Linked DNA regions of Thermobifida alba. The protein of the gene in region 2 interacts with the protein of the main gene of each other region in a pairwise test. Links are inferred from orthologs where the notes say so. Each region holds a gene or a part of one and is shown on either strand. Other genes may lie near its edges.

Evidence for each region.
Region 1: the proteins of rplA (region 2) and thrS interact in binary tests that used the Escherichia coli proteins (3 or more experiments, as listed by UniProt). The link is inferred for Thermobifida alba from one-to-one orthologs.

The regions. Positions count from the first base shown.
Region 1 is NZ_CP051627.1:2,368,345-2,382,436, forward strand. What follows is about bases 7,351-10,285. They hold thrS (threonine--tRNA ligase), read right to left. Parts: upstream 9,841-10,285; coding sequence 7,861-9,840; downstream 7,351-7,860. Other genes in these bases: FOF52_RS10505 (DUF885 domain-containing protein), read right to left, coding at 7,351-7,398; FOF52_RS10515 (FAD-dependent oxidoreductase), read left to right, coding at 10,025-10,285. Also shown: pyridoxal 5'-phosphate synthase lyase subunit PdxS, read right to left, coding at 1-293; FOF52_RS10470 (hypothetical protein), read right to left, coding at 500-1,063; FOF52_RS10475 (glycosyltransferase family 4 protein), read right to left, coding at 1,060-2,199; FOF52_RS10480 (phosphatidylinositol mannoside acyltransferase), read right to left, coding at 2,196-3,119; pgsA (phosphatidylinositol phosphate synthase), read right to left, coding at 3,122-3,763; FOF52_RS10490 (thiol-disulfide oxidoreductase DCC family protein), read right to left, coding at 3,825-4,199; FOF52_RS10495 (HIT family protein), read right to left, coding at 4,196-4,753; FOF52_RS10500 (TerC family protein), read right to left, coding at 4,849-5,631; more of FOF52_RS10505, read right to left, coding at 5,731-7,350; more of FOF52_RS10515, read left to right, coding at 10,286-11,116; FOF52_RS10520 (PGPGW domain-containing protein), read left to right, coding at 11,321-11,659; FOF52_RS10530 (SsgA family sporulation/cell division regulator), read left to right, coding at 12,207-12,623; FOF52_RS10535 (aminotransferase class IV), read right to left, coding at 12,814-13,656; FOF52_RS10540 (roadblock/LC7 domain-containing protein), read left to right, coding at 13,988-14,092. UniProt on the Escherichia coli protein: Catalyzes the attachment of threonine to tRNA(Thr) in a two-step reaction: L-threonine is first activated by ATP to form Thr-AMP and then transferred to the acceptor end of tRNA(Thr). The rate-limiting step is amino acid activation in the presence of tRNA.
Region 2 is NZ_CP051627.1:3,109,056-3,123,038, forward strand. The notes cover bases 1,108-3,933. They hold rplA (50S ribosomal protein L1), read right to left. Parts: upstream 2,962-3,933; coding sequence 2,254-2,961; downstream 1,108-2,253. Other genes in these bases: FOF52_RS13730 (SCO4651 family lipoprotein), read right to left, coding at 1,338-2,075; rplK (50S ribosomal protein L11), read right to left, coding at 3,054-3,482; nusG (transcription termination/antitermination protein NusG), read right to left, coding at 3,712-3,933. Outside these bases: rplL (50S ribosomal protein L7/L12), read right to left, coding at 5-394; rplJ (50S ribosomal protein L10), read right to left, coding at 527-1,054; more of nusG, read right to left, coding at 3,934-4,467; preprotein translocase subunit SecE, read right to left, coding at 4,600-4,845; FOF52_RS13760 (pyridoxal phosphate-dependent aminotransferase), read left to right, coding at 5,209-6,417; FOF52_RS13765 (adenosine deaminase), read left to right, coding at 6,544-7,572; FOF52_RS13770 (TMEM165/GDT1 family protein), read right to left, coding at 7,615-8,220; FOF52_RS13775 (UDP-N-acetylmuramate dehydrogenase), read right to left, coding at 8,638-9,708; FOF52_RS13780 (MaoC family dehydratase), read right to left, coding at 9,783-10,208; FOF52_RS13785 (MaoC family dehydratase N-terminal domain-containing protein), read right to left, coding at 10,225-10,683; rpmG (50S ribosomal protein L33), read right to left, coding at 10,896-11,060; FOF52_RS13805 (ATP-binding protein), read right to left, coding at 11,513-13,585; FOF52_RS13810 (TIGR02680 family protein), read right to left, coding at 13,762-13,983. UniProt on the Escherichia coli protein: One of the primary rRNA binding proteins, it binds very close to the 3'-end of the 23S rRNA. Forms part of the L1 stalk. It is often not seen in high-resolution crystal structures, but can be seen in cryo_EM and 3D reconstruction models.

The DNA.
Region 1 (14,092 bases), 730 kb from region 2 along the record:
TCGACGAAGTGGCCGATGCGGACCTTGGCCATGACGGGGATCTCCACGGCGTTCTGGATGCCCTCGATCATGTCCGGGTCGGACATGCGGGCCACGCCGCCGTCGCGGCGGATGTCGGCGGGGACCCGCTCCAGGGCCATGACCGCGACCGCGCCGGCGTCCTCGGCGATCCTGGCCTGCTCCGGCGTGACCACGTCCATGATCACACCGCCCTTGAGCTGCTCGGCCAATCCGCGCTTGACGCGGACGGTGCCGACCGTGCTTTCGGTTGTGTTCTCGGCGGTGTTGGTCACGGCTTCGGACTCCAGGTTCTCGGTGGACACGGCTATCGCCTCGATGCGAGGAGGATCTTATTGGGTGGGATGGGCGCGGTGTACGGCGGCCTCCCCTCTCCACCCCTTCATGGTAGATCCGGTTTTGTCCGCTTTTACGGACATTCCGGAGTCAGGGGAGGCGGTTGTACGCCACAGTGGCGACCCGTTGGCACAACACCGCGCCGTCACCGCTCATTCCCGCCTCCCCCGGGCAGGTCGGGCCAGTGCTGGTCGAGCGGTGCGGGCGGCTCGTCGTCCATCTCGAAGTAGGCGGGCAGCCGCGCGTGTCCGGCCAGGTGCAGCGCGCCCACCAGGCGGGAGGAGCGGGCGGTGTGGATGGCGGTGACGGTGTCGTTGTGGAAGCGGCGGGCGATGTGGACGTGCCGGGCGGCGGCGTACGTCTCGGCGAGCAGGTCGCCGCCGTCCGCCACGGCGCCGGTCTCGGCGAGGACCGCGCGCAGGACCCGGGAGAGGTTGCTCTCCGCCACCTCGCGGTCGGCGCGCTCCCCGGCGCGCCGGGCCCGGGCCGCGGCGTCGGAGAGCAGCACGCTGGCGGCCGGCCCCAGCACCCCGGAGGCGGCCACTTCGCCCACCACCGCGCCGCGGCGGGCCAGCGCCGCGTCGAGCGCGGCCTGCGCGGTCTCCAACCGGGTGTGCAGGCGGTCCAGCCGACTGGCCCGCCAGGACAGGTAGAAGGAGACCGACAGCAGTACCAGCAGGGTGCAGACGACGGCGAGCGCCTCGGTCACCGGTCGCTCCCCGTCCCCACCAGTCCGCCGGCCCCGACGGGCAGCACCGTCTCGTACACGCGCACCACGTCGGCGGCGACCGCGGGCCAGTCGTAGGCGCGGACCGCCCGGAGCGCCGCCCGGGACAGTTCCGCCCGCCGCGCCGGATCGTCCAGCAGCGCGGCGGCCCGTCCGGCGAGCGAGCGGGCCCGGCCGACAGCGAAGAGCTCCCCGGCCGCGCCGCCGCGCAGCACGTGCCGGAACGCGGGGATGTCGCTGGCCAGGACGGTCGCGCCCGCGGACATGGCCTCGGTCAGGACGATCCCGAAGCTCTCACCGCCCAGGTTGGGGGCGCAGAAGACGTCGACGGAGCGGTAGACGCGTGCCTTGTCGGTGTCGCTGACCCGTCCCAGGACGGTCACCCGGTCCCGCAGGTCCGGGTCGACGCGGGCGCGCACCTCCGCGGCGTCGCCGGGACCGGCGAGCAGCAGCCGCAGGCCCCGGCGGCGGCGTCCCAGGTCGTTGAAGGCCTCCAGGAGCACGGCCAGGCCCTTGCGGGGCTCGTCCATGCGGCCGAGGAAGCCGATCGCCCCGCCCTCTCCGGGCCATCCGGGCAGCGGCTCGGCGTCGGCGTAGCGGCGCGTCCACACCCCGTTGGGGATGAGCACGGCGTCTCCGCCGAGGTGCTCGACCAGGGTCTTGCGGGCGGCCTCGGAGACGGCGATGCTGCCGTTGACCTTCTCCAGCGCGGTCTGCAGCATGCCGGCGGAGGCGGCCATGGCCCGGGAGCGGGGGTTGCTGGTGTGGAAGGTCGCCACGATGGGGCCGTCCGCCACCCAGCAGGCCAGCAGGGACAGGCTGGGCGCGGCGGGTTCGTGCACGTGCAGCACGTCGAAGGCGCCGTCGCGGACCCAGCGGCGGACGCGGTTGGCGGTGCGCAGCCCGAAGGCGAGGCGGGCCACCGAGCCGTTGTAGGGCACCGGGACGGCGCGGCCCGCGGAGACGATGTGGGCGGGCAGTTCGGTGTCGGCGTCGCAGGGGGTCAGCACCGACACCTCGTGGCCCAGTTCCATGAGCGCCTCGGCGAGGTCGCCGACGTGCTGCTGGACCCCGCCGGGGACGTCCCAGGAGTAGGGGCAGACCAGACCGACCCTCATCGGCTCGCCCCTCCTGCCGGTCCGGCGAGGTCGGCGGTGAACACGGGTTGCATCATGTGCCAGTCCTCGGGGTGTGCGGCGATCTCCTGTTCGAAGACGCACGCCAGCTCCTGGGTCATCGCGCGGATGCGGGCGGCGCGGTCTCCCTGGGAGGGCGGTGCGATCTCCTCGTGTACCCGAATGCCCCAGTGCGGTCCGTCGAACCACAGCGACACGGGCATCAGCGCCGCGCCCGTGGCCAGCGCCAGTGCGGCGGGGCCCGCGGGCATCCGTGCGCGCTCTCCGAAGAGGGTGACCTCGACCCCCTGGGCGGTGAGGTCGCGGTCGGCCAGCAGGCACACCAGGCCGCCCGCGCGGAGCCGGCGGGCGAGGGTGCCGACCGTGTGGCCGGCGCCCCCGCTGAGGGGGAGGACCTCCATGCCCAGCTGCTCGCGGACCGCGGTGAAGCGCCGGAACAGGCTTTCGGGGCGCAGCCGTTCGGCGACCGTGGTCAGCGGGGTGCCGCGCAGGGCGATCCAGGCGCCCGCGTGGTCCCAGTTGCCCATGTGCGGCAGGGCGGCGACGACGCCGCGGCCCGCCTCCAGGTGGGCCTCAAGGGCCTCGATCCCGCTGCTGCGGGTGCGGTCGAGGAGTTCGTCGCGGTCCATCGAGGGCAGCCGGAACAGCTCGTACCAGTAGCGCAGGTAGGAGCGCATGCTGGCCCTGGACAGGGCGCGCAGTTCGGCCGGGGTGGCGTCGGGGCCCAACAGGCGGCGCAGGTTCGCCTCCAGTTGGCGGACCCCGCCCAGGCGCCGCCGCCACGCGTGGTCGGCGATCCTGGTGAAGGCCCACTGCCCGGTCCGTTCGGGCAGGTGCCGGACGAGGGTCCAGCCCAGTGAGTAGGCCGCGGCGACGGCGCGGTCCGTGGTGCCTGGACGCATGGTCAGGGAGTCTCGGTCTCTGCTTTCTCGGTGGTCCTGTTCTCGGGGCCGGTCAGCCGGATGCGGGTCTCCACCAGGCGCTGCACGATGGTGACGGCGCTGAGGAAGGACAGCAGCCACAGTCCGGCGGCCAGGACGTAGGGGACCCCCAGCCCGTGCAGGCCGGTGGCGGTCAGGACGAGGATGAGGCGTTCGGTCCGCTCGGCGATGCCGACGTCGCAGTTGGCGCCCAGGGACTCGGCGCGCGCCTTGATGTAGGACACCCCGAAGCCGCTGATCATGCAGAACAGCGCCAGCCAGGCGAGGACCTCGTCGCGTCCGCCGCCCATAAGCCATACCAGCAGGCCCGCGAAGACGGCCGCGTCGGAGAGCCGGTCCAGGGTGGAGTCGAGGAACGCCCCCCAGGGGCTGGTCTCCCCGGAGGCGCGGGCGACCGCGCCGTCGAGCATGTCGAACAGCGCGAAGAAGGCGATGACGACGGTGCCGATGTAGAGCTCCCCCAGGGGGTAGAACACCAGCGAGCTGATGACGACGCCGGCGGTCCCCACGAGCGTGACCGTGTTCGGGGTGACGCCGATGCGCACGAGGCCGCGGCCGATGGGGGTGAGCAGTCGGGCGGTGGCGGGACGCAGGATTCTCAGCATGGTCTCTTCATCGTCGTGGGGTTCGGCTCGGTCTCGGAACTGCAGCGCCTGGCCGCGGGGCTCACGTCCCGGTCGTCCAGCCTGCCGGGGCTCCCGGGAGCCTGCCGCGGTTGCGGGCGATCCAGCGGTAGACGGCCCCGGCGGCGTCGCGCAGGAGCGGGCGGCGCAGCAGTGAGCCGAGCGGCCACCAGTACGGGTGGGCGCTGTTGAGCAGGAGCACCGCGGCGGCGTCCACCCCGCCCCAGACGCGGCGCCCGTCGGGGTGCAGCAGCAGCACCTCCTCGCGGGCGCGGCGGCGCAGCGGCCCGTCGAGCCCGAGGTCCTGCCAGGCCGCGGTGCGCACTCCGCTGCCGTCGATGACGCGGCGTTCGGCCACGCGCACCCAGGAGACGCAGAAGCCGCAGTCCCCGTCGTAGGCGAGCACCGGGGCGGTCATGGCCTCGGCCAGTGGGCGACGAGCTGTTCCCGGGTCTGGTCGAGCAGCTGGGGCAGCACCTTGGTCTGTCCCACCACCGGCATGAAGTTGGTGTCGCCGCCCCACCGGGGGACGACGTGCTGGTGCAGGTGGGCGGCGATGCCCGCGCCCGCGGCGACGCCCAGGTTCATGCCGACGTTGAAGCCGTGGGCGCCGTAGGCGGAGCGCAGTGCGGTGATGCCGGCCTGGGTCAGCGCGGCGATCTCGGCGGTCTCGTCCTCGTCGAGCTCGGTGTAGTCGGCGACGTGCCGGTAGGGGCAGACCATGAGGTGTCCGCTGTTGTAGGGGTAGAGGTTGAGCAGCGCGAAGGCGGTCTTGCCGCGGGCCAGTACGAGTCCCTCCGCGTCCGGCAGTTCCGGGGCCCGGCAGAACGGGCAGCCGTCGCCCGGTCCCGTCCCGCTGGGTTTGTTCTCCCCCTTGATGTAGGCCATGCGGTGCGGGGTCCACAACCGCTGGAGTCCGTCGGGACCGCGCGTCTGCCGGCCCTCGCCGTCGTCCGGGGTTTCCCGCTGCATACTCACCGACCCGCCTTTCTCGTCCTTGCAACGCAAGCATAGAACCGGGCCGCCCCCGAGTGGTCGGGGCGGCCCGGCACGGCCGGTCTCGGGAGTCAGGCGACTCCGGGGGCCTCGTCCTCGGCGTAGCGGCTGTGCAGCCGGACCGGTGCGGCGGCCGCCTCGCGCTTCTTCCTGCGGCGCCGGGAGGCCAGGAGGTTGAGGGCCTCGACGAAGACCGAGAAGCCCATGGCGGCGTAGATGAAGCCCTTCTCGATGTGGAAGGAGAAGCCCTCGGCGACCAGGCTCATGCCGATGAGCAGCAGGAACGCCAGGGCGAGCATTTTGACGCTGGGATGCCTGTTGACGAACTCCGCCAGCGGGTTGGCCAGGAAGAGCATGACGACGACGGCGATGACGACGGCGGCGACCATCACCCAGATACCGAGGCCGGCGGGGTTGATCATGCCCACCGCGGTGATGACGGAGTCGAGCGAGAAGACGATGTCGAGGACGACGATCTGGGCCACCACGGCGCCGAACACGGCGCCTCCCTTGGCGCTCTTGTGGCCGGTTTCCCCTTCGAGGCTCTCGTGGATCTCGTAGGTGCCCTTGGCCAGCAGGAAGAATCCGCCGCCGAGCAGGATGATCGACTGGCCGGAGAATTCGAGGGAGCCGATCGCGAAGAGCGGGGTGGTGAGCTGGACGATCCAGCTGATGGAGCCCAGCAGCATCAGGCGGGTGATCAGTGCCAGGGCGATCCCCGTCTTCCGGGCCTTGCTGCGCTGGTGTTCGGGGAGCTTGTTGGACAGGATCGAGATGAAGACGAGGTTGTCGATCCCGAGCACGATCTCCAACAGCGTCAGCGTCAGAAATCCGACGATGAGATCAGCGGTCATGGATTCGCGCGACTCCGGGAGTGAGGACGGGTACGGGGCACGGTCAGAAAACGGAAGGACTCTAGGGGAGAGAAAATAAGCTTCGTATAAAACTGACGGTCAGGAATCGTGCTCCACCCCCAGCAGGGCGCGCAGGTGACGCGGCGGCGGGGTGCCGTGCGCGAGCAGCGCGTCGTGCCGGCTCCGCCGGTCGGTGTGCGGACGCCGCGCCGCCAGGTCCCGGAGAATGTCGCTGACCTCCCGGTATCCGACATAGTAGGTGGCCAGTTGGGCGCTGGTGAGCTGGACGCGCCGCCACTTGCCCGCGGCCTCGCCCTCCTCCTGGTGGCCGCGTCCGGTGAGCAAGGCCACAACGCCGGCCTCGTCGATGTCCCCGACGTGGAACCGCACGTCCACGATCGCGTTGAGCACGGTGCGCAGCCGCATCTTCAGCTGGGCGAGGCGCAGGGCCAGGTCGTCGGCTCCGCCGTCGCCGGTCCAGCCCGCGCGGGCCACCGCCTCCTCGGCGTAGACGGCCCACCCCTCGATCAGGGAGCCGCTGCGCAGCACGGAGCGCACCCGGGTGGGGCCGCGGTGCGCGGCGGCGTGTGCGAGCTGCAGCGCGTGCCCGGGCACGGCCTCGTGCGCCATCAGGTTGCGCAGCGCGAAGGCGTGGTACTCGCGGTGGAAGGACGCGCGCAGCCCGCTCGGCCAGTCGTCGGGCGGCGGGGCCACGGCGACCAGGGTGGGCTCGTCGGAGGGAGGCGCGAGCGGTCCGGGCGGATCGCAGTAGGCGACGGCCACACCGCGGCGGACCTCGGGCATGGCGACGACGCGCACCTCCCGGTCGGGGACGGTGACCAGGCCGAGGTCGGCGGTGCGGGCCACCAGGTGGTCGAGAGCGCGTGCGCACAGCGGCCGCACCTCCTCGGGCGGGCACGCCGCCTCGGCGGCGAGCCGGTCCAGCGCCGCGCGGACCTGGCCCGCGCGGCGCGGCCGGCCCTCGTAGGCGGCGGCGACCTCGGCGATCTCCTCCTCGGTGGCGATCAGGTCGCTCTCGGCACGGGTGAGCAGGGTCTGCGGGTCCAGTTCGGAGTCGAGGGTGTACCACAGCTGCGCGGCGTAGTCCCGCTCCCCCAGGCGCGGGTCGGCGGTGGCCCCGTCGAGGCGGGACTCCAGCCAGGCGGCGTGCTCGGTGAACGCGCGGTGCGCGGTGTCGCGCAGGTCGGCCAGTCCCGAGCGGTGCCCCCCGTGGGCGGCGAGCAGCCGGTCGACGTCCGCGCCCAGCATCGCGGCGGCGCTTCGGGCACGGCCGATGGCGGTCTCGACGTGCACGCGGGGCATGCCGGGGCCGTCCGCCAGCAGGGCGCGCGACTGGCGCAGCGCGTCCGGCAGGGCCGAGCAGTAGGCGGTGAGCGCACCGAGGCGTTCGGCGGGGGCGAGGGGGCCGCGGTGCAGGATCGCGTAGAGCGCGTCGCCGGGCAGCGTGTGCAGCGGGTCCCAGGTGTGCGGGCGCAGTTCGGTGGTGCGCCACAGGTCCGCACCGAGGCGGGTGCGCAGCATCTCCAGGTCGACGCGGTCGGCGACGGGCAGCAGCGTGTCGTCGATGTCGTCGAGGGCGCGCAACCCGTCGGCGAGGACGTCGGCGCGGTCCTGCCAGGCCCCGGGCGACCGGTCGGCGAGCTGTCCGGCGCGGCGGGTGTCGCCGAGGTGCAGGGCCCACTCGGGGTGGTCGGCGAGCAGCCGGTCGAGGATCTTCTCGGCGGTGGCGCGGAACCGGTCGGTCATGGCGTTGACGCCGGGGTCGGGACGCTGGGGTTCGGCTGGCGGAGTCATCGTCTCCATCCTGCCAGCGCCCCACCCCCGGGACCGGACATCGCGCGGAGTGTCAGTCCTCGGTGGGGAACGCGGCGGTGCCGAGGGTCGATGCGAAGGGCTCGGGGAGGGTGATCGTCTCCCCGGCGGACCGGCGGGCCCCCGGAGGCCGCGCACCCGGTCGCCCTTGTGGGAGGCGGGCGGGCCGCCGTGGACGCCGTTCCACGACCACCAGGAGCGGTCGGCCCTCAGCGGGGGTCGGGGGCCACCGTCGTCACGGGGGCTCCCCGGGCACGCGGAACACGTGAGTCGGAATTCCAACCAACCGGACGGCAGGAGCCTGACACCCGGTGAGTTGGAGAACCGAACCCGCCTCCGGGACCCCGGCGGGGCCGGAGGCTGCACGCCTCCGGCCCCGCCGGGAGCCTGCTCCGGTCACACCTGGCGGCGCTCCCGGATCGCGGCGAGGATCTCGGCGACCGCCTCGTCGACGGGGACGCCGTTGTTCTGCGAGCCGTCGCGGTACCGGAAGGAGACCGCGCCCTTGCTCACGTCGTCGTCACCGGCCAGCAGCATGAAGGGGATCTTCTGCTTCTGGGCGTTGCGGATCTTCTTCTGCATCCGGTCGTCGCTGGAGTCCACCTCGACCCGCACCCCGTGCTCGCGCAGCCGGCGCGCCACCTCCTCCAGGTAGGGCACGTGCTCGCCGGCGATGGGGATGCCCACGGCCTGCACCGGGGCCAGCCAGGCGGGGAAGGCGCCCGCGTAGTGCTCCAGCAGCACCGCGAAGAAGCGCTCGATGGAGCCGAACAGGGCGCGGTGGATCATCACCGGGCGCTGCCGGGAGCCGTCGGCGGCCTGGTACTCCAGCTCGAAGCGCTTGGGCTGCTGGAAGTCGACCTGGATGGTGGACATCTGCCAGGTGCGGCCGATGGCGTCCCTGGCCTGCACGGAGATCTTCGGGCCGTAGTAGGCGGCCCCGCCCGGGTCCATGACCAGTTCCAGGTTCTGCTTCTGGGCGGCCTGCCGCAGGATCTCGGTGGCCTCCTCCCACTCCTCCGGCTCGCCCAGGAACTTCGGGGAGTCGTCGCGGGTGGACAGCTCCAGGTAGAAGTCGCTCAGGCCGTAGTCGCGCAGCAGGTCCAGCACGAAGGTGAGCAGGCTGTCCAGCTCCGCCGGCATCTGCTCCTTGGTGCAGTAGATGTGCGAGTCGTCCTGGGTGAACCCGCGCGCCCGGGTCAGGCCGTGCACCACGCCGGACTTCTCGTACCGGTAGACGGTGCCGAACTCGAACAGCCGCAGCGGCAGCTCGCGGTAGGAACGGCCCCGTGCCCGGTAGATCAGGTTGTGCATGGGGCAGTTCATGGCCTTGAGGTAGTAGTCGGCGCCCTCGAACTGCATGGGCGGGAACATGGCGTCCGCGTAGTTCGGCAGGTGGCCGGAGGTCTCGAACAGCCTGGCCTTGGAGATGTGCGGGGTGTTGACGAACTGGTACCCGGCCTCCTCGTGGCGGCGGCGCGAGTACTCCTCCATCTCCTTGCGCACCACCCCGCCCTTGGGGTGGAACACGGCCAGGCCCGACCCGAGCTCGTCGGGGAAGGAGAACAGGTCGAGCTCGGCGCCGAGCTTGCGGTGGTCCCGCTTGGCCGCCTCCTCCAGCATGGTGAGGTAGGACTTGAGCGCGTCCCTGGTCTCCCAGGCGGTGCCGTAGATCCGCTGCAGCTGCGGGTTCTTCTCGCTGCCGCGCCAGTAGGCGGCGGCGGTGCGCATCAGCCGGAACGCGGGGATGACCCTGGTGTCGGGCAGGTGCGGGCCGCGGCACAGGTCCTTCCAGCACACCTCGCCGGTGCGGGGGTGCAGGTTGTCGTAGATGGTGAGCTGTCCCGCGCCGACCTCGACGCTGGCCCCCTCGGCGGCCTCGCCCGCGCCGCCCTTGAGGTCGATCAGCTCCAGCTTGTAGGGCTCGTCGGCGAGCTCGGCCCGGGCCTCGTCGTCGGTGACGGCGCGCCGGGAGAAGCGCTGGCCCTGCTTGACGATCTCCTGCATCCGCTTCTCGATGCGCTTGAGGTCCTCGGGGGTGAACGGCTCGGCGACGTCGAAGTCGTAGTAGAAGCCGTTCTCCACGGGCGGGCCGATGCCCAGCTTGGCCTCGGGGAACAGTTCCTGGACGGCCTGGGCGAGCACGTGCGCGCAGGAGTGGCGCAGGATCGCCCGCCCCTCCTCGGAGTCGATGCGGATCGCCTCCACCACGTCGCCGTCGGCGAGTTCGTGGGCGAGGTCCCGCGGCTCCCCGTTGACCAGGGCGGCGATCACGGTTCGCCCGTCCGCTTCCAACGCCTGGCCCGCCGTGGTGCCCGCCGCCACCGCACGCTCGGTTCCGGCGAGGGTGATACGCAGTTCAGGCACGGCGGACACGGTGTCTCCTCGAAAAGTTCTCGTCGGCTGTCGACCGGACCGGCGGGTCCGGCGGCGGGGTCGTCCCGTCGTTCCGATGCTAGCGGCCTCCGGCCGCGCGCGCCGCACCGCCGACCCGGTGGTGCATCGGCGGATCTCGCGGGTAGATCTTCCGTCGAGACCTCACCGAAGAGGGAGAGAACAGGTGCGCATCGTCATCGTGGGGGCGGGAATCGCCGGACTCACTCTCGCGGTCGCGCTGCGCCGCCACGGCATCGCCCCGGTCGTTCTGGAGCAGTCGCACCGCCCTGTTCCGCCCGGGACCGGGATCCAGGTTCCCCCCTCCGTGGTCCACCGGCTCAGGGCGCTGGGCCTGGGCGGAGCCCTGGACCGCCGCGGCGTCCGTCCCGCAGGAGTCGACGTCCTGGACTGGCGGGACGGCTCCGTCCTGGACTCGCTGCCCCTGGGCCCCGACTGCGAACGCCGGTTCGGCGCGCCCTACTACACGATGCTCCGCTCGGAGCTGCACGCGACGCTGCTGGACGCGCTGCCCGCCGGGACGGTGCACACCGGCCGCTACGTCACCGACGTGCTGGACGGCGTCGACGTGGTCACCCTGTACTGCGCGGACGGCAAGCGGGTGCACGCCGAGGCGGTGGTCGCCGCGGACGGGGCCCACTCGACGGTGCGCCAGGCCGTGCTCCCCGCCGTGTCCCGCCCCTCACCCCTGCGGATCTGCCGGGGGCGGACGCCCGCCGTGCTCGTGCCGGGCGCCGACGCTCTGCGGATCAGGGTGTGGCCGCGCTCGGACCGGTACTTCGCCTGCTACCCGGTGGAGGGCGGGCGCACCGTCAGCTTCGGCGCGGTCCTGCCCGGCGAACCGGGGCGGCTGGAGTCCTGGGTCCCCGGCCGACGGGTCGGCGACCTGCTCGCCGCCTTCGCCGGTTGGAGCGGGGAGGTCACCGACCTGGTCGCTGCCGCGGAGTGGATCGGCGTGTGGACCCCGCACCGGCACTCCCCGTCCCGCGCGTGGTGCCGGGGCCGGGTGGCGCTCATCGGCGACGCGGCCCATCCGGAGCTGCCGTTCCTGCCGCAGGGACTGGCCCAGTCGGTCGAGGACGCCGTGGTGCTGGCCGGGCTGCTGCGCACGGCCACCGGCCCGACGGTGGAGAAGGTGCTGGAGCGGTACGCGGCGGCACGGCGGGGACAGGTCGGCCCCGCCGTGGACCTCACCCCGGACCGGCTGGACTCGCTGCTCGAACTGCGCGCCGCGGGGGTCGGGACCGAGGGCCGCTGACCGCCCCGTCCGCCGGGTCGGCAGGGTGCGACGTGGTGTTTTCCACCGACCGCCGTCCCGGGGGCAGCTATCGTGGTGACCATGTCCGCCCACCCAGCGACCGGTTCGGACGGTGTGCCTCCCGCGGCACCGCAGCTCCGCAGCCGCAGCAGAGTCCGCCGATGGCGGAGGCTCCGCGTCCACGCGCGCTTGTGGCGCAGGCGCATGCACTCCCATCCGGCGCTTCACCTGACCTGGCGGTTCACGGTCGGCCTGGTCGGCTCGGTCGTCCTGCTGGGCGGCGTGGTGATGTGCGTGACTCCCGGTCCGGGGATCGGAGGGGTCATCGTGGGCCTGGCGATCCTGGCCACCGAGTTCTCGTGGGCGCGCCGCCTGCTGTGGCGGGCCCGCCGCTACGCCTCCCGGGTGCGGTCCCAGGCGGCCGAGAAGATCCGGGAGCACCGGCTGCGGTCGTCCTCCCGCGCGGGCGCGCGGGTGGTCCCCGATGCTGTCCCGAACCTGTCTGGACATCACAAAGCCCCAGGTGATCTACTGAAAGACTAGTAGGTAACCTGGGGCTCGTGGGCGATACTGGACTCGAACCAGTGACCTCGTCGGTGTGAACGACGCGCTCTAACCAACTGAGCTAATCGCCCTGCCTGGGTCCTGTTCCCCGTGCGGTGAACCGGACAAGGAAAACTCTAGCGCATCCGCGGGGGTGGGTGATCCACTCGGACGCGCGCCCCCTCGACAATGAGTGTGGTCGATGTCACATAATACTTGCGCAAGGGGAGGTCAACGCACACAAAATGTGAAAGCCCCTCATATACCGGCGATGTGGGCCCTACCCCGACCCGGGGACCCCCACACGCCACCCCAAGGGTGATGCGGCCCACAGGCCCTCCGGAAATTCTTCGTTTCCCCAGCTCATTACATTGGCCGAAGAGTGTGGGAAGTCCCGGCGCGACGCCGCCTCACCTCCAATCGAAAAGTTCCCCGGTAACGCGTCACTGATCGTCCGGCCCGTCGAGCGGACGAGATGGCAGTCCCCGACGCCTGGGGAAGCCCGGCCATCCGAACGCATCTGACCGGACGAGAGAAGGTTTGGCTTATGAACAGCAGCGGCACCTCTGTCACCTGCGAACTCGGTCTGCGACTGATCGTCCCCGACCGCGCCCCCGTGCCCCTGGTCGCCCGGCTCGACTACTCCGTGAGCGATCCCTACGCCATCAAGGCCGCCTTCCACGTGGGTGAGGACGAGCCCGTGGAGTGGATCTTCGCGCGGGAACTGCTGACCGTCGGCATCGTCCGCGCGGCCGGTGAGGGCGACGTCCGCGTCTGGCCCTCCCAGGGAGAGGGGAAGCGCACCGTCAACATCGCGCTGTCCTCGCCCTTCGGCCAGGCGCAGTTCGACGCGCAGGTGGCACCCCTGTCGGAGTTCCTGCACCGCACCTACGAACTGGTCCCGGCCGGCCAGGAAGGCGACTACATCGACCTGGACGCCGAGATCACCGAGCACCTCAGCTGACCGGGCCGCGGTCGGCGCCCCTGGCCGGCCCGGACGCCGCTGTCCCACGTGCGTCCGGCGACCGGGACCCTCCGAAAGTTCCCGATCAGGGGCTTACCCGGCCGCCTCCCGACTAAACCGCGATATGCGGCAGGCCACAGAAAGCGCCGCGGTTCCCGCAACCGCGGCGCTTTCCGCGTCCGAGGACCGCTCAGGGGTCCATGTCGGCCGCGCTGCGCTCGGCGAACACCCTCATGGCCTCGGCCGTGACGGGGCCGGGAGCCTCGGGCAGCGCCCGGCCGTCGACGGCGCGGATCGGCTGCACGTCCCGCCCGGTGGAGGTCAGGAACGCCTCGGTGGCCTCCGACAGCGCCGCCATCGGCACGTCCTCCTCCACACCGCCCACCCATTCCAGGACCAGCTCGCGGGTGATGCCCGCCAGCGGCCCCGCCGACAGCGGAGGCGTCACGAGCCGGCCGTCCAGGACCACGAAGACGTTGCTTCCCGTCCCCTCGCACAGGTTGCCCGCGGTGTTGGCGAAGATCGCCTCACCGGCGCCGCGTCGGCGCGCGTGGTCGAGGGCGAGCACGTTCTCGGCGTAGGAGGTCGTCTTCAGCCCGCTCAGCGCGCCCTTCTCGTTGCGGCTCCAGGGCACCACGGCCACGTCCACCGTCGGCGCGGGCCGGGCGAACGGCCCCACGGCCACCACCGCGGTCAGCTCCCCGCCCGTGCGTTCCGAGCCCAGCGGTCCCGGTCCCCCCGTCACGGTGATGCGCACCCGGCCGGGATCGGTGTCCGGGTTGGCCGCCAGGGCCTGGCGCACCCCGTCGCGGATGAGGTCGAGGTCGACCTCCCCCAGTCCCAGGCCGCGCGCCGACCGCGCCAGTCGGCGCAGGTGCCGGGTGAGCGCGAACGGTTGGCCGCCCACCGACTTGACCGTCTCGAAAACCCCGTCGCCGACCGTGACGCCGTGGTCGAGGACGGGAATCCGCGCCTCGCTCTCGTCCACCACACGGCCGGTGCCGTAACCGGCTCCGGCGATCCAGATCCTCATGCCCGTCCCTTCCCTCGTCCCTCTCGTCCCGAGGACGCCCCGCTCCTCCGGACCGCGTACCCGCGCCACCGTCAACAGGTTGACCGGCTCCGGCCGGAGCCCCCCGGGGCCGCGGATACGGGAGTACGGTAGCGAGTCGGTGTGGGACGTTCCGCCTCCTTCGCCCGCCCGTACCGGAAGACGACCACACCGGATCCCCAAACACATCACAAATGGCTATCATCTGGGCAACGCTCGTAGGACCACTGACAACCAACCGCCGGTGACCACCGGACCCCGCCTCCGGCTTCGGTCCGTCCACTTCCACACGACGACACAGATCAAGAGAGCCATGACCCCACGGAGCACCGCCCCTGGCGAACTGAGTTGGCTGCTCGACGACCTCCTCACCCGTGCGGAGGGCACGCACCACGCGATCGTGCTGTCCACCGACGGC
Region 2 (13,983 bases):
CGGACTACTTCAGGGTCACGGTGGCGCCGGCACCCTCCAGGGCGGCCTTGGCCTTCTCCGCGGTCTCCTTGTTGACGCCCTCCAGCACCGGCTTGGGGGCGCCGTCGACCAGGTCCTTGGCGTCCTTCAGGCCCAGGCTGGTGAGGCCCCGGACCTCCTTGATGACCTGGATCTTCTTGTCGCCGGCGGCTTCGAGGATGACGTCGAACTCGTCCTTCTCCTCCTCGGCGGCGGCCTCGCCACCGCCACCGCCGGGAGCGGCGGCGACGACCGCGGCCGGGGCGGCGGCGGTGACGTCGAACTTCTCCTCGAACAGCTTGACGAACTCGGAGAGCTCCAGGAGGGTCATCTCCTCGAACGCGCTGAGCAGCTCCTCGTTGCTGAGCTTCGCCATGGTTGCGATCTCTCTTTCTCTACCGGCGTCCGCGCCCTGTGACGCGACACCGAGCCTGCAACGCCGACGCGTACCGCGCCGACCACGGACGGGTTGTGCGGGGCCTTCGCCGTCTCCGGGAAGGCCGCGGTTCTACTGGGACTCCGCTCGCTTGTCCGCCAGCGCCTGGGCGAGGCGCACAGCCTTGGACGGCAGCGCCTGGAACACGGCGGCAGCCTGGCTCTGCTTGGCCTTGAAAGCACCGGCGAGCTTCGAGAGGAGCACCTCACGGGACTCAAGGTCGGCCAGCTTGGTGATCTCCTCGGGCGTCATCGGCTTGCCGTCGATGACACCGCCCTTGATCACCAGCTGCGCGTTCTCCTTGGCGAAGTCACGCAGCCCCTTGGCGGCCTCCACCACGTCGCCCTTGACGAAGGCGATGGCGGAGGGGCCCTTGAGCAGGTCGAGGATCTCGCTGTCCGTCACGCCGGCCTCCCTGGCCGCGATCTTGGTCAGCGTGTTCTTCGCCACGCGGAAACGCGCGTTCTGGCCGAGGCTGCGGCGCAGCTGGGTGAGCTGCGCGACAGTGAGCCCGCGGTATTCGGTCAGCACGGCACCGCTCGAACTCTGGAATTCCTCCTTGAGTTCGGCGACCGCCGCTGCCTTATCCGGCCTCGGCATGGGACTCCTTCCAACGGTGAACACCGGTCGAGGTCCCCGTGCGGCGGGCAGCGCGGTTGCGACAGAAAAAGCCCCGGCGCAAGCGCACGGGGCCCAGGACCTCGGGCCTGGCAGAACACGGCACGGGTCCAGAAGCTCACAGCAACCTGCGCGGGCCGCCCGACATGTACGGGACCTTAGGTCACCCGACGGGTGACGACCAGCGGTCTTCGGCAGTTGCCAATGCTAGGCGATAACCGGGGCCGAGTCGAACGAGAACCGTCCGCCCGGCCCGGCCACCGGGTCAGGCCCCCGCGCCCGCTAGCTCTCCGAGGCCCTGGAGCGCTTCGAGGTCCGACAGGTCCAGGATCTGGTCATCGGAGGGGAACTCGACGGAGACCTCGGAGTTGAACTCCAGGAAGTCCATCGTCATCTCCGCGCCCTCGAAGCCCGTGAACCGGTAGCGCTGCGGCAGCCCGTCCTCACGCACCCACAGGGTGAAGGGCACCTCCCTGAGGCCGGCCTCCTCGACACTGTAGGTTCCGGTGTACCTGGTGGTGGGGACACCGTTGATCTCCTCGGTCCCCTCCTCCTGGACGTCGTCGCTGGCGAGCAGGTGGTCCAGTTCCTCGAAGGGGTCCTGCATGCTCCCCTGCGGAATGACCTCCTCGCCCGCGTCCAGGCGCAGCCAGCCCTCCTCTGCGCTGCCCATCAGCATCTCGCTGCCGCGGACCAGGATGGTCATCGCCCCCTCGGGGGTGTCCATCACCATCTCCATGGTGGGCTCGGGAGAGGACACGTAGGCGATCTCCATGTCCAGCGGCTCACCCTCCGAGGTCCCGGTGACCCTGGCCCGGTAGCTGTCCACCTGCTGGGTGTCCTCCACCAGGTTCCGGATCCGGTCGAAGATGCTCTCGGAACCGGCGGAGTCCGTCGAGGCCTCCTGGGTGTCCGGTTCCGGCGCCTCCTCCGCTCCGCCGCAGGCCGTCAACGTCAAAGCCACCGCTCCAGCGGCGAGGGCAACGCCAAACTCACGCAACATCTGCTGTCTTTCCAGTCGTTCTCAGCTCTTCGGCCGATTTCGGAGGATTCTGTCCCACCCTAGTGACGTTTTCCGAGCGTTCCTGGCTCCGTTCCGGGCACGGGAACCGCCTCCGGAAACAGGCGGGCGCTCCCCGGGGGACCGGGGAGCGCCCGTGAGCGCGTGCTGCGTCTGGACGTCAGGCGGCGGGAGCGGCCGCGCGCACGACGTTCGGGTCCACCGGGATGCCGGGGCCCATCGTGGTGGTCAGGGTGATCTTCTTGATGTAGCGGCCCTTCGCGGCGGACGGCTTGAGCCGCAGCACCTCGTCCAGGGCGGCGGTGTAGTTCTCCACCAGCTTGTCCTCGTCGAAGGAGACCTTGCCGACGATGAAGTGGAGGTTGCCGTGACGGTCGACGCGGAACTCGATCTTGCCGCCCTTGATGTCGGAGACGGCCTTGGCCACGTCCATGGTGACCGTGCCGGTCTTCGGGTTGGGCATGAGACCGCGCGGACCGAGCACCCGGCCCAGCCGACCGATCTTGCCCATCAGGTCGGGGGTGGCCACGACCGCGTCGAAGTCGAGGAAGCCCTGCTGGATCTGCTCGACCAGGTCGTCGTCGCCCACGTAGTCGGCGCCCGCGGCCCGGGCCTGCTCGGCACGCTCACCGGTGGCGAAGACCAGGACCCGGGCGGTCTTACCGGTGCCGTGCGGCAGGTTGACGGTGCCGCGCACCATCTGGTCGGCCTTGCGCGGGTCGACGCCCAGACGCATGGCGACCTCGACGGTCGCGTCGAACTTGGTGCTGCTGGTCTCCTTGGCCAGCCTCATGGCCTCGGCCGGCGTGTAGAGCCGGGTGCGGTCGATCTGCTCGGCTGCCTTGCGGTAGCCCTTGCTGCGCTTCACGAGTACTCCTGGTGAAAGGTTTGTGGTGTGGGCCAGCGCCTGACCCTGCCACGGAAGGAAAAGGGAAGGGAACGCCGGACGGCGGTGCCCGACTACTTGACCTCGATGCCCATGGAGCGGGCGGTGCCGGCGACGATCTTCTCGGCGGCTTCCAGGCTGTCGGTGTTCAGGTCGGGAAGCTTGGTCTGCGCGATCTCGCGGACCTGGTCGCGGGTGATGGAGCCGGCGACGCTGCGGCTCGGGTCGGAGGCGCCCTTCTCCAGGCCGGCGGCCTTGAGGATCAGCGTGGGCGCCGGAGGCGTCTTGGTGACGAAGCTGAAGGTGCGGTCCTCGTAGATGGAGATCTCTACGGGGATGACGTTGCCGCGCTGGGACTCCGTGGCAGCGTTGTACTGCTTGCAGAAGTCCATGATGTTGACGCCGTGCGGACCGAGTGCGGTACCGACGGGCGGCGCCGGGGTGGCCTGGCCAGCGGGAAGCTGGACCTTCACCAGAGCCGCGAGCTTCTTCTTCGGAGGCATTTCGGGTCCTTGTCTTCAATCGCGATTGATCGTGGCCCCGCGCCCCGCGTGTGTGGCGGGGCACACGGCCGCCCCGGTGACGGGGACAGCCGGGATGGTGCAGCGCCCCCGTGCCGGCGGGGGCGTGCGCGACCGTCGGGACCGTGCCGGCCGCGCGCCGGCCCCGTGGGACGGGGCGGGACGGGTCCGCGACGGCGGACCCGTCAAGTCTAAGCGACCGTCAGGCCGTTCAGATCTTGGAGACCTGGTTGAACGCCAGTTCCACCGGGGTCTCCCGGCCGAAGATCGACACCAGCACCTTGAGCTTCTGGGTGTCGGGGTTGATCTCGCTGACCGTGGCGGGCAGCGTGGCGAAGGGGCCGTCCATGACGGTGACGGACTCGCCGATCTCGTACTCGACGTCGCCGCGGGGCTCGGCCTCCTTCTTCCCGGCCTGCTCCTCCTCGACCTCGGGCTCGGGCGCCAACAGCTCCGCGACCTCCTGGAGGCTCAGCGGGGCGGGGCGGTTGGACAGGCCCACGAAGCCGGTGACGCCGGGCGTGTGGCGGACGGCCGCCCAGGACTCGTCGGTGAGGTCCATGCGAACCAGGACATAGCCGGGCAGCACCTTCTCGGTGACCTGCTGCCGCTTGCCGCTCTTGACCTCCGTGACCTCCTGCGTGGGCACCTCGACCTGGAAGATGTACTCCTCCATGTTGAGGGACTGCGTGCGGCTCTCAAGGTTGGCCTTCACCCGGTTCTCGTAGCCCGCATAGGTGTGGACGACGTACCACTCGCCGGGCAGCAACCGGAGTTCGGCTTTGAATTCCTCGACCGGGTCGAGCTCGGGAGCCTGGTCCTCGGAGGCGTCGCTCTCCTGGCCCTCGACCTCGTCGGCAGCCTCAGCAGCTTCCGCCTGCTCGGCACGCGGACCGGTCTCTTCCGCCGACGACTGATCCCGCTCCTCGTTGGGGAGGTCGTCAGAGGTCAGTGGGGACTCGGACACGGCTGCTCTTTCTCTCGTCGGATAAGCGCTCACTGCTGGCTTCTGAAAACACAAGAGGCCAGCACTGTCAGCTTATGGTCTCATCGGAGGCGATGAGACCTTTCTGACCGTGCCGACCTCGGGTGTGCCGAATCAGGCTGCGGGACCCACCAGGCCGTAGAGCCAGGTGACGCCTTCACCGAAGCCGAAGTTCACGAGGGAGACGTAGCCGATCATGACCAGGACGAACACGATGACCACGATGGTGTAGGTGACGAGTTCGCGCTGGGTTGGCCAACGGACCTTGCGGAGTTCGGCGACGACCTGCTTGGTGAAGGTCACCGGACCGGTACGACGCTTCCGCTCCTCGGGCTTGGCGTCCGTGTCAGTCTGTGTCACCTCGGGTCCTTAGGGATCGGGACACTCTGCTGTCAGAGTCTCGCTTGCAGGGCAGGAGGGACTCGAACCCCCAACCGCCGGTTTTGGAGACCGGTGCTCTACCAATTGAGCCACTGCCCTTGGCCGTGCCTGGTTACACGATAGCCGGTGATCGAACCGCACGACCACGACGGTACGCGGTCATCCGTTGCGAACCGGCCATCGGTTGCCAGAGTCTATGCCAATCCGCGGCCGGATCCAACCCGGATCGCATCGTCACTGGTGAACACGGAGTATCGGCGGGCCACGCTCCGCGACCTTCGTCCCCTCCGACCGGTCGACCGACGCATGGAACCCCCGCAGGGCTCATGGAACGATGGACCCATGACTGAGCGACCTCGTATCTCCGCACGCATCGGCGGTATCTCCGAGTCCGCGACCCTGGCGGTGGACGCCAAGGCCAAGGCCATGAAGGCCGCCGGACGTCCCGTCATCGGGTTCGGGGCCGGGGAGCCCGACTTCCCCACACCCGACTACATCGTGGAGGCCGCGGTGGCCGCCTGCCGCGAACCCCGCTTCCACCGCTACACCCCGGCCGGAGGACTGCCCGAGCTCAAGGAGGCGATCGCGGCCAAGACGCTGCGCGACTCCGGCTACCGGGTGGAGCCGAACCAGGTCCTGGTCACCAACGGCGGCAAGCAGGCGATCTACGAGGCGTTCGCCGCCCTGCTCGACCCGGGCGACGAGGTCATCGTGATCGCGCCGTACTGGACCACCTACCCCGAGTCGATCAAGCTCGCCGGCGGGGTCCCGGTCTACGTGGTCACCGACGAGTCCACCGGCTACCTGGCCACCGTCGAGCAGTTGGAGGCGGCCCGCACCGAGCGCACCAAGCTGCTGGTGTTCGTCTCGCCGTCCAACCCCACCGGCGCGGTGTACCCGCCCGAGCAGGTCCGCGAGATCGGACGCTGGGCCGCCGAGCACGACCTGTGGGTGCTCACCGACGAGATCTACGAGCACCTGGTCTACGGCGACGCCCGGTTCTCCTCGATGCCCGTGGAAGTCCCCGAACTGGCCGACCGCACCGTGGTGGTCAACGGCGTGGCCAAGACCTACGCCATGACCGGCTGGCGGGTCGGCTGGATCATCGGCCCCGCGGACGTGGTCAAGGCCGCGGCCAACCTCCAGTCGCACGCCACCTCCAACGTGGCCAACGTCTCGCAGGCCGCGGCGCTGGCCGCCGTCTCCGGCGACCTGTCGGCGGTGGAGGAGATGAAGCGGGCCTTCGACCGCCGCCGGCAGACCATCGTGCGGATGCTCAACGAGATCCCGGGCGTGCTGTGCCCCGAGCCGCAGGGCGCGTTCTACGCCTACCCGTCGGTCAAGGAGCTCCTCGGCAGGGAGATCCGCGGCCAGCGCCCGCAGAGCTCCGGGGAACTGGCCGCGCTGATCCTGGAGCACGCCGAGGTGGCGGTGGTCCCGGGCGAGGCGTTCGGCACCCCGGGCTACCTGCGGCTGTCCTACGCGCTGGGCGACGCGGACCTGGCCGAGGGCGTGGGGCGCATCGCCAAGCTGCTGAGCGAGGCCAACTGACCTCCGCCGGGCGCTCCGCGGGGGCCGGAGACCGCGGAGCGCCCGGCCGCACCGCCCGTGCCGCCCGCCGGACGGCTTTCCGGCCAACGGGCGGCGTCGGGGAGCACTTTGCGGCACCCTTGTGTCATGAGACGTCCGATCGACCGACTTCCCAAAGCTCATCTGCACCTGCACTTCACCGGTTCGATGCGGCACGCCACGCTCGTGGAGCTGGCCGCCGCGCGGGGGGTGCACCTGCCGCACGCGCTGGTCGAGGAGTGGCCGCCGAGGCTGCGGGCCACCGACGAGCGGGGGTGGTTCCGGTTCCAGCGGCTCTACGACATCGCCCGTTCGGTGCTGCAGACCCCCGAGGACCTGTACCGGCTGCTGCTGGAGACCGCCGAGGACGAGCGTGACGCCGGCACGGGGTGGCTGGAGATCCAGGTGGACCCCAGCGGCTACGCGTCGCGCTTCGGTGGTCTGACCGCGACGCTGGAACTGATCCTGGACGCCGCCCGGGTGGCGGAGACCGCCACCGGGGTGGGCATCGGCGTGATGGTGGCCGCCAACCGGACCAGGCACCCGCTGGACGCCAAGACACTGGCCCGTCTGGCCGTGCAGTACGCGGGGCGCGGCGTCGTGTCGTTCGGGTTGAACAACGACGAGCGGCGGGGGCGGGCCCTGGACTTCGAGGGCGCGTTCCGGATCGCGCGCCGCGCCGACCTGCTGTCCGCCCCGCACGGCGGGGAGCTGAGCGGGCCGCGCAGCGTCCGGGAGTGCCTGGACCTGCTGGCGGCCGACCGCGTCGGGCACGGCGTGCGCGCGGTCGAGGACCCCGCCCTGGTGGACCGGCTGGCCGCGCAGGGGGTGACCCTGGAGGTGTGTCCGACCTCCAACGTGGGCCTGGGGGTGGTCGACGACCTCCACGAGGTGCCGCTGCGCCGGCTGTTCGACGCGGGGGTGCCGATCGCGCTGGGCGCCGACGACCCGCTGCTGTTCGGTCCCCGCCTGGCCGAGCAGTACCGGATCGCCCGCGAGGTGTTCGGCTTCTCCGATCCGGAACTGGCCGAACTGGCCCGGATGTCCATCCGCGCCTCGGGGGCTCCCGAGACCCGGAAGAAGGAGCTGCTGGCGGGGGTGGACGCCTGGCTGGCGGCCCCGGAACCGGTGGTCTGACCCCTGGTGCCGACGGGCCCGTCCGCGGGCGCGGGAGGCTTCTCACCCCAGCAGTTCGCCGAGCCCCTGCCAGACCATGACGAGACCGGCCACGAAGAACAGGGCGGCCGCACCGATCCGGATGACGCGTTCGGGCAGCTTCTTCCCCAGCAGCATGCCCAGGGCGATCCCCAGGGCGTCGGCCGCGACCATGCCCGCGGTGGAGCCGATCCACACCGCCAGCCAGGACAGGGGGGTCCCGGCGTGGTCCGCGCCGACGGCGACGGTGGCGAGCATGGTCTTGTCGCCGAGTTCGGCGAGGAAGAAGACCGTGGCCACGGTCAGGAACACCGGCCCCGCGCGGCGGACCGCGGCGCGCCGCTCGTCGGCCTCGGTGAGTTCGTCGCCGCGCAGCGTCCAGGCCCCGAATCCGAGGAAGGCCAGTCCGGCGACGAGCGAGATCCAGTCCCCGGGCAGCGCCGCGCCCAGGATCTCGGCCAGCAGGACGCTGAGGCCGTGGACGGCCACGGTGGCCACGGCGATGCCGAGCAGGACGGTCCCCACCCGGTAGCGGCTGGCCAACGACATCGCCACCAACTGGGTCTTGTCTCCCATTTCGGCGACGAAAACGGCTCCGGTACTCACCCCGAGAGCACCGAGAAAGGTCATCGAATTTCCGCCCTTCGTTCCTTTTTTCGGGCAGAAGAAAGACGGACGCCGCTCTTCGACCCGAAGAATTCCACCGGGTCGAAGGTCTCGTCCGCCTGGTGAACGGTGGCTCGTGCGACCGGGCCCGTTCTGGACACGGGCCAGCGTGTCGATCACACGGATTGAGGACTACTCCCCCTCGACGGCTTCCACCGTAGTGAAGGAAATACGGGGTGGCAATTCATTGGAATGGCTATTTCTGCGCGACCCCGAAGCAAATAAACAAGTTCGCTGCGCCTCATTTTTTTGTTGCGGGCGCCGGGCTCCCCGGGACCGCCGGGATTCGGGCGGTCCGGCCCGGGAGGCGGGGCGCCCCACCGCGGGGGCGCGGGCCCGTGTCCCCGGCGCGGCCGGCGCGTACCGGTGGCCGCAGCGTGGTCAGAGGGCGACGCCCACCATGACGGGTTCGTTGACCAGGGTGATCCCGAAGGCCCGGGCCACGCCCGCGCGCACCTCACGGGCCAGGGCCAGCAGGTCGGCGGTGGTGGCGCCGCCCCGGTTGGTCAGGGCGAGGGTGTGCTTGGTGGAGATGCGCGCCGGACCGCTGCCGTACCCCTTGGGGAAGCCCGCGTGCTCGATCAGCCAGGCCGCCGAGGTCTTCACCCGGCCGTCCGCGTCGGGGTAGGCGGGCGGGGCCGTGCCGGGGCCGAGGAGGGCCTCGGCCCGCCGGGTGAACTCGGCGAACTCCTCGGCGGACAGGATCGGGTTGGTGAAGAAGGAGCCGGCGCTGCGGCTGTCCGGGTCCTCCGGGTCGACGACCATGCCCTTGCCGCGGCGCAGCGCCAGCACGGCCTCGCGGGCGTCGGCCAGCGGCACGCAGTCGCCCTGCCGCACGCCCAGGGTGCGGGCCAGTTCGGCGTAGCGGATCGGGCGGCTCAGTTTGGACCGGGTCAGTTCGAAGACCACCTCGCACACCACGTAGCGGTCACGGCCCTTGAAGACGCTGTCGCGGTAGGCGAAGCCGCACTCGGCGGCGGGCAGGACCCTGGTGCGGCCCGACTCGCGGTCGTAGACCGTGACCTCGACGATGGTCTGGCTGACGTCCTGGCCGTAGGCCCCGACGTTCTGGATGGGGGTGGAGCCGACCCTGCCGGGGATGCCGGAGAGGCACTCGATCCCGGACAGTCCCTCGTCCACGCAGCGCGCGACGAACGGGTCCCACTCGACCCCGGCGTCCGCCCGCACGCGCACGGTGTCGCCGTCGGCGTCGGCGCAGGAGAGGTCGGAGGAGTCCACGTAGACGACCGTGCCCGCGAACCCCTCGTCGGCCACGACCAGGTTGCTGCCGCCGCCCAGCACCAGCAGCGGGCCGCCGGCGCGGTCGACCTCGCGGACGGCCTCGACCAGTTCCTCGGTGCTGGTCGCGGTCCGAAAGAGCGTGGCGGGACCGCCGAGCCCGAGGGTGGTGTACTCGGCGAGCGGCACGTTGCGGGCGAAAGCGGTGGACACGGTGGCGCCTTTCGGTGGTGTGGGAGCGGAATCTCCCGCGCCGCGGCGGCGGGGCGGCGCGGGAAGCCGGACGGTCAGGCCAGTCGCACCACTGCGGTGGAGCGCGCCAGGACCCTGGTGCCGGCGGAGCGGGCCGTGATGGCGACGACGACCTGGTTGTCGTCGAGCTTCTTGGTGACGGTCCCGCCGACCACGATCTCGGTCCCCTGCTCGTCGTCGGGGACGACCACGGGCGCGGAGAAGCGGACCCCGTACTCCACGACCGCGCCGGGATCGCCGACCCAGTCGGTGATCAGCCGGCCGGCCTGGGCCATGGTGAACATGCCGTGCGCGATCACGCCGGGCAGCCCGACTTCGCGGGCGACCCGGTCACTCCAGTGGATCGGGTTGAAGTCGCCGGAGGCCCCGGCGTAGCGGACCAGGTCGGCGCGGCGTACCGGGTAGGTCTGCTCGGGCAGTTCGGTGCCCACCTCGACGTCGGCGTACCGGACAGTGGTCATCTGGGCTGCTCCTCACTCACTTCTCGGCCAGTGCGGTACCGCGGACGACGAGCATGTTGACCGAGGTGACGACGTGCTCCCCGGCCGTGGTGGCGATCTCGCTGTCCAGGGTCAGCAGCTCGTTCCCGCCCAGCGCCTTGATGTCGGTGATCGTGGTCCGGCAGGTCACCAGGTCTCCGGCCTGGAGGGGGCGGCTGTAGCGGAACCGCTGGTCCCCGTGGACGACCCGGGAGAAGTCCAGTCCCAGTTCGGGGTCGGCGATGGCCTGTCCCGCGCCCTCCATGCCCAGGATGATGGGGAAGGTGGGGGGTGCGATGACGTCGGCGTATCCGGCCTCCTTGGCCCGGGCCGGATCGCGGTAGAGCGGGTTGGGGTCCGAGATCGCGTCCGCGAACTCGCGGATCTTGACGCGGGTCACCTCGTAGGGCTCGGGAAGTTCGTACACCCGTCCCAGATAGTCGCGGTTGATCGCCATCGACGTCCTTTCCACACCGTGTGGGTCTCATCATGCCGGGTCGTGCGCGACGGCCGTAACAGGCCCAACACACCGGTAGCCCAGTGAGCGGAAGTGCTCACTGGGCTACCGGGAAGTCCAGACCGTGTCCGGTCGGAATCTGGGAAATCCACCACGACCGCTGGCGGGCCGCTCCGCTCGTCTCTGGGACCGGCGGTCTGCGGAGTGTCGGCCTAGCGGGTTTCCTTGTGCTCCCGATGCGTGCGGCAGTTCGGGCAGTACTTCTTCAGCTCAAGGCGGTCGGGGGTGTTCCGACGGTTCTTGCGCGTGATGTAGTTACGGTGCTTGCACTCCTGGCAGGCCAGGGTGATCTTCGGCCTCACGTCGGTGGCAGCCACGTTGGAGTGCCTTTCTCACTGAGCAACAACGGACACTGAAAAAACCCGCGGAAACCCCGGTGTACCAGGGAGTCTCGCAGGTAGTAGCGGAGGCCGGACTTGAACCGACGACACAGCGATTATGAGCCGCTTGCTCTACCGACTGAGCTACTCCGCCTGGAACCGGGAAACCGGTCCATCTGCGATGATACCGGAACCCGAGTGGACCGACGGCTGACCTTGCCGCCGACCGACCACCTGAGTGGATCGGATCTCAATCAAGTGGTGGAGCCCCTTTACGGAATCGAACCGTAGACCTTCTCCTTACCATGGAGACGCTCTGCCGACTGAGCTAAAGGGGCACGCTCCTCCGGCTTCCCCCCTCTCGGGGTTCCGCCCTTCGCGTTGACTCGAATATACATCCCTTCCGGGGTGCTCTGCCAACTCGAAACCTCCGGGCGGCCCCGGTCCGCTCAGTCCGCCACCCAGACGTTGGACATGGCGTCGCGCTGGATGGTCCGGATGGCCGCCGGAAGGCCGAGCCGGTGCAGCGCGTCCGGCAGGCGGGTGTCGTGGGTGAAGACGACGAGCTGGCGGTGGCGCCCCACCTCGGCCAGCACCGCGGCCAGCCCCTCCACGGTCTCGGTGTCCATCGCCTGGACGGGGTCGTCCAGCAGCAGGAAACCGAACGGGTTGCCGGGCACCAGGGTGCGCGGCAGGCAGATGGAGAGCGCGAGGGCCTGGAACTCGCCCTGGCTGAGCAGCCCGGGCGCGCTGTCCGGCCCGTCGGCGCCCTCCACGCTGACGTCGACCGCGACCCGGCGCTGCGCCCCCCTGCCGACCAGGCGCAGCGCCGCCAGGTCGATGTGCCGTTCCTGGCGCAGCCGGGCCCACACCTGCTCCGCCTGGGCGGCCAGCGGGTCCAGCCGTTCGGCCCGCATCTCGCGGGCCACCGAGGAGAGCCAGTCGAGAGCCTGGCGGGCCGGTTCCAGCCGCCGGTGCGCGGTGAGCGCCTCGCGGGCGTCCTCCAGCCAGGCCCCCAGCTGCTCGGCGAGTCCGGCCCAGCCGTCGGTGGGGTCGGCGAGGCGCTCGGTGGCGGCCCGGCGCGCGGCGATCGCGGCCGAGCGCAGCCGCCGGCCGACGGTCTCGATGTGCTCGGCCAGCTCCGTCAGATCGGTGATCTCCGCACCGGCCGCCCAGTCGGCCCAGATCCGCCCCAGCTCGCTGTCCGGCGGCAGCCACGAGGGGGGCGGCGCCATCAGGAACCGCGCCTGGTCACGGGCCGCCTCGGCGCGCTGGTGGGCGGCCGCGGTGCTCGCGGCGACGGGCTCCAGCCGGGTGATCTCGGCGCGGGCTCGGCTCGCCCAGGCCGGTCCCAGCGCGTTGTGGGCGCCGCAGGCGGGGCAGTCGGTCTCGGCGGGATGCCGTTCGTGGTGGTCGAGGGCCTGGCGCAGCAGTTCGATCACGCCGCGCGCCCGGTCCCCCTTGGTGCCCGCGGTCATCGCGATCTCCATCGCGGCTCCGCGCAGCTCGCTGACCACGTCGGTGATGAGGGACCGCTCGGGCACCGCCATGCGGCGCAGTCGGCGCAGCACGACCTGCTGGGCGGGGTCGGCGGGCCCGTTGTCCGCGGCGACGGCGGCGAGCCGGTCGAGGTCGAGGGAGGGCGCGGTGAGCAGTTCGACGGCGGTCCTGGCCCGCGGATCGGCGCTGGCGCGCAGCTGGTCCAGCAGGTAGGGCAGGTCGCGGGCGGGGCGTTGGGCGGTCTTGGCGAGCCGGTCGCACGCCTTGGCCAGGCGGCGTTCGATCTCGGTGAGCTCGCTCAGGCCCAGCAGGGTGGTCAGTGTGTCGTACAGCTCGGCCGAGCGCCCGGTGACCGTGCGTCCCAGCTCGTCGTAGGAGAGGAAGGGCCGGTACCGGGCGAGGTCCTCGCCCCAGCCGAGGCTGGCCAGGCTGCCGACCTCGCCCGTGGGCAGGACGACCTCCCCCCGGGCGGAGCGGACGCTGTCGCCGGTCCAGAGCCGGGTGACCCGGGTGGCCCCCTCCTCCCCCGTCCGCCGAAGTTCTACGGTGATCTCGGTCACATCGTCGAAGTGGAGGTTGCGCCATCCGTCGCGCCAGGCCGCGGGCATTCCGTCCCAGCGGAGGTTGCGTCCGGTCAGCGCGGCCTCGACCGCCTCGGCGAAACTGGACTTCCCGGAACCGTTGCGGCCGACGATCACGGTCAGGCCGGGGCCGGGCGGGAATTCGAGGGTGGCGGCGCGGCCGATGCCGCGGAAGCCCTGGACGCGGACCCGGCTGAGGTAGCAGCGCCGGGGGTGCCGCGCGGGCGGGACCGGTTCGGTGTCCGGGAGTCGCAGGTCGACCTGTTCCCCGCGGGCGCAGGCGGCCAGTGCGTCCTCGCTGTGGACGGCCGCGAGCACCCACTGGCGCGCCGCGGGCCCCAGCGGCGACCGGGCCAACCGCTCCCCCAGGGCTCCGGCCGGGGAGGAGCCCGACCGCTGCTTGGAGGGTTCTGCGGGGAATCCGGCCTGGGAGGTCGTCACCGTCGTCACAACACTGCTCCGTTCGTGGCCTCGCCTTTGCAGATTAGGACAGATGGGGCGAATTGCACACCGGTCCCGTGAGTCCGACCGCGCCGGCCGGAGGGGGCGGAAGGTGTCCGCCCCGCACCGGCTCGACCCGTCTCCGCCACCCCGCCCTGCGGAAGAAGTGGCCTTTGTCACACTCCATTGAGACGACGCCGGTTGCCGTCCCAGGTGAAGTGCAGGGTGGCGATCCCGGGTTCGGCCGGATCGCGCAGGCATTCGTAGATGTTGAGCCGGGGAACGCTCGGGAAGCATCCCCAGACGCGCTCGGAGGTGAGGACGAAGTCGAGGTCCAGTTCCACGAGCATGCCGAGGAGGCGGCCGTGGGTGGGCTCGTCGACCTTGGCGAAGGCATC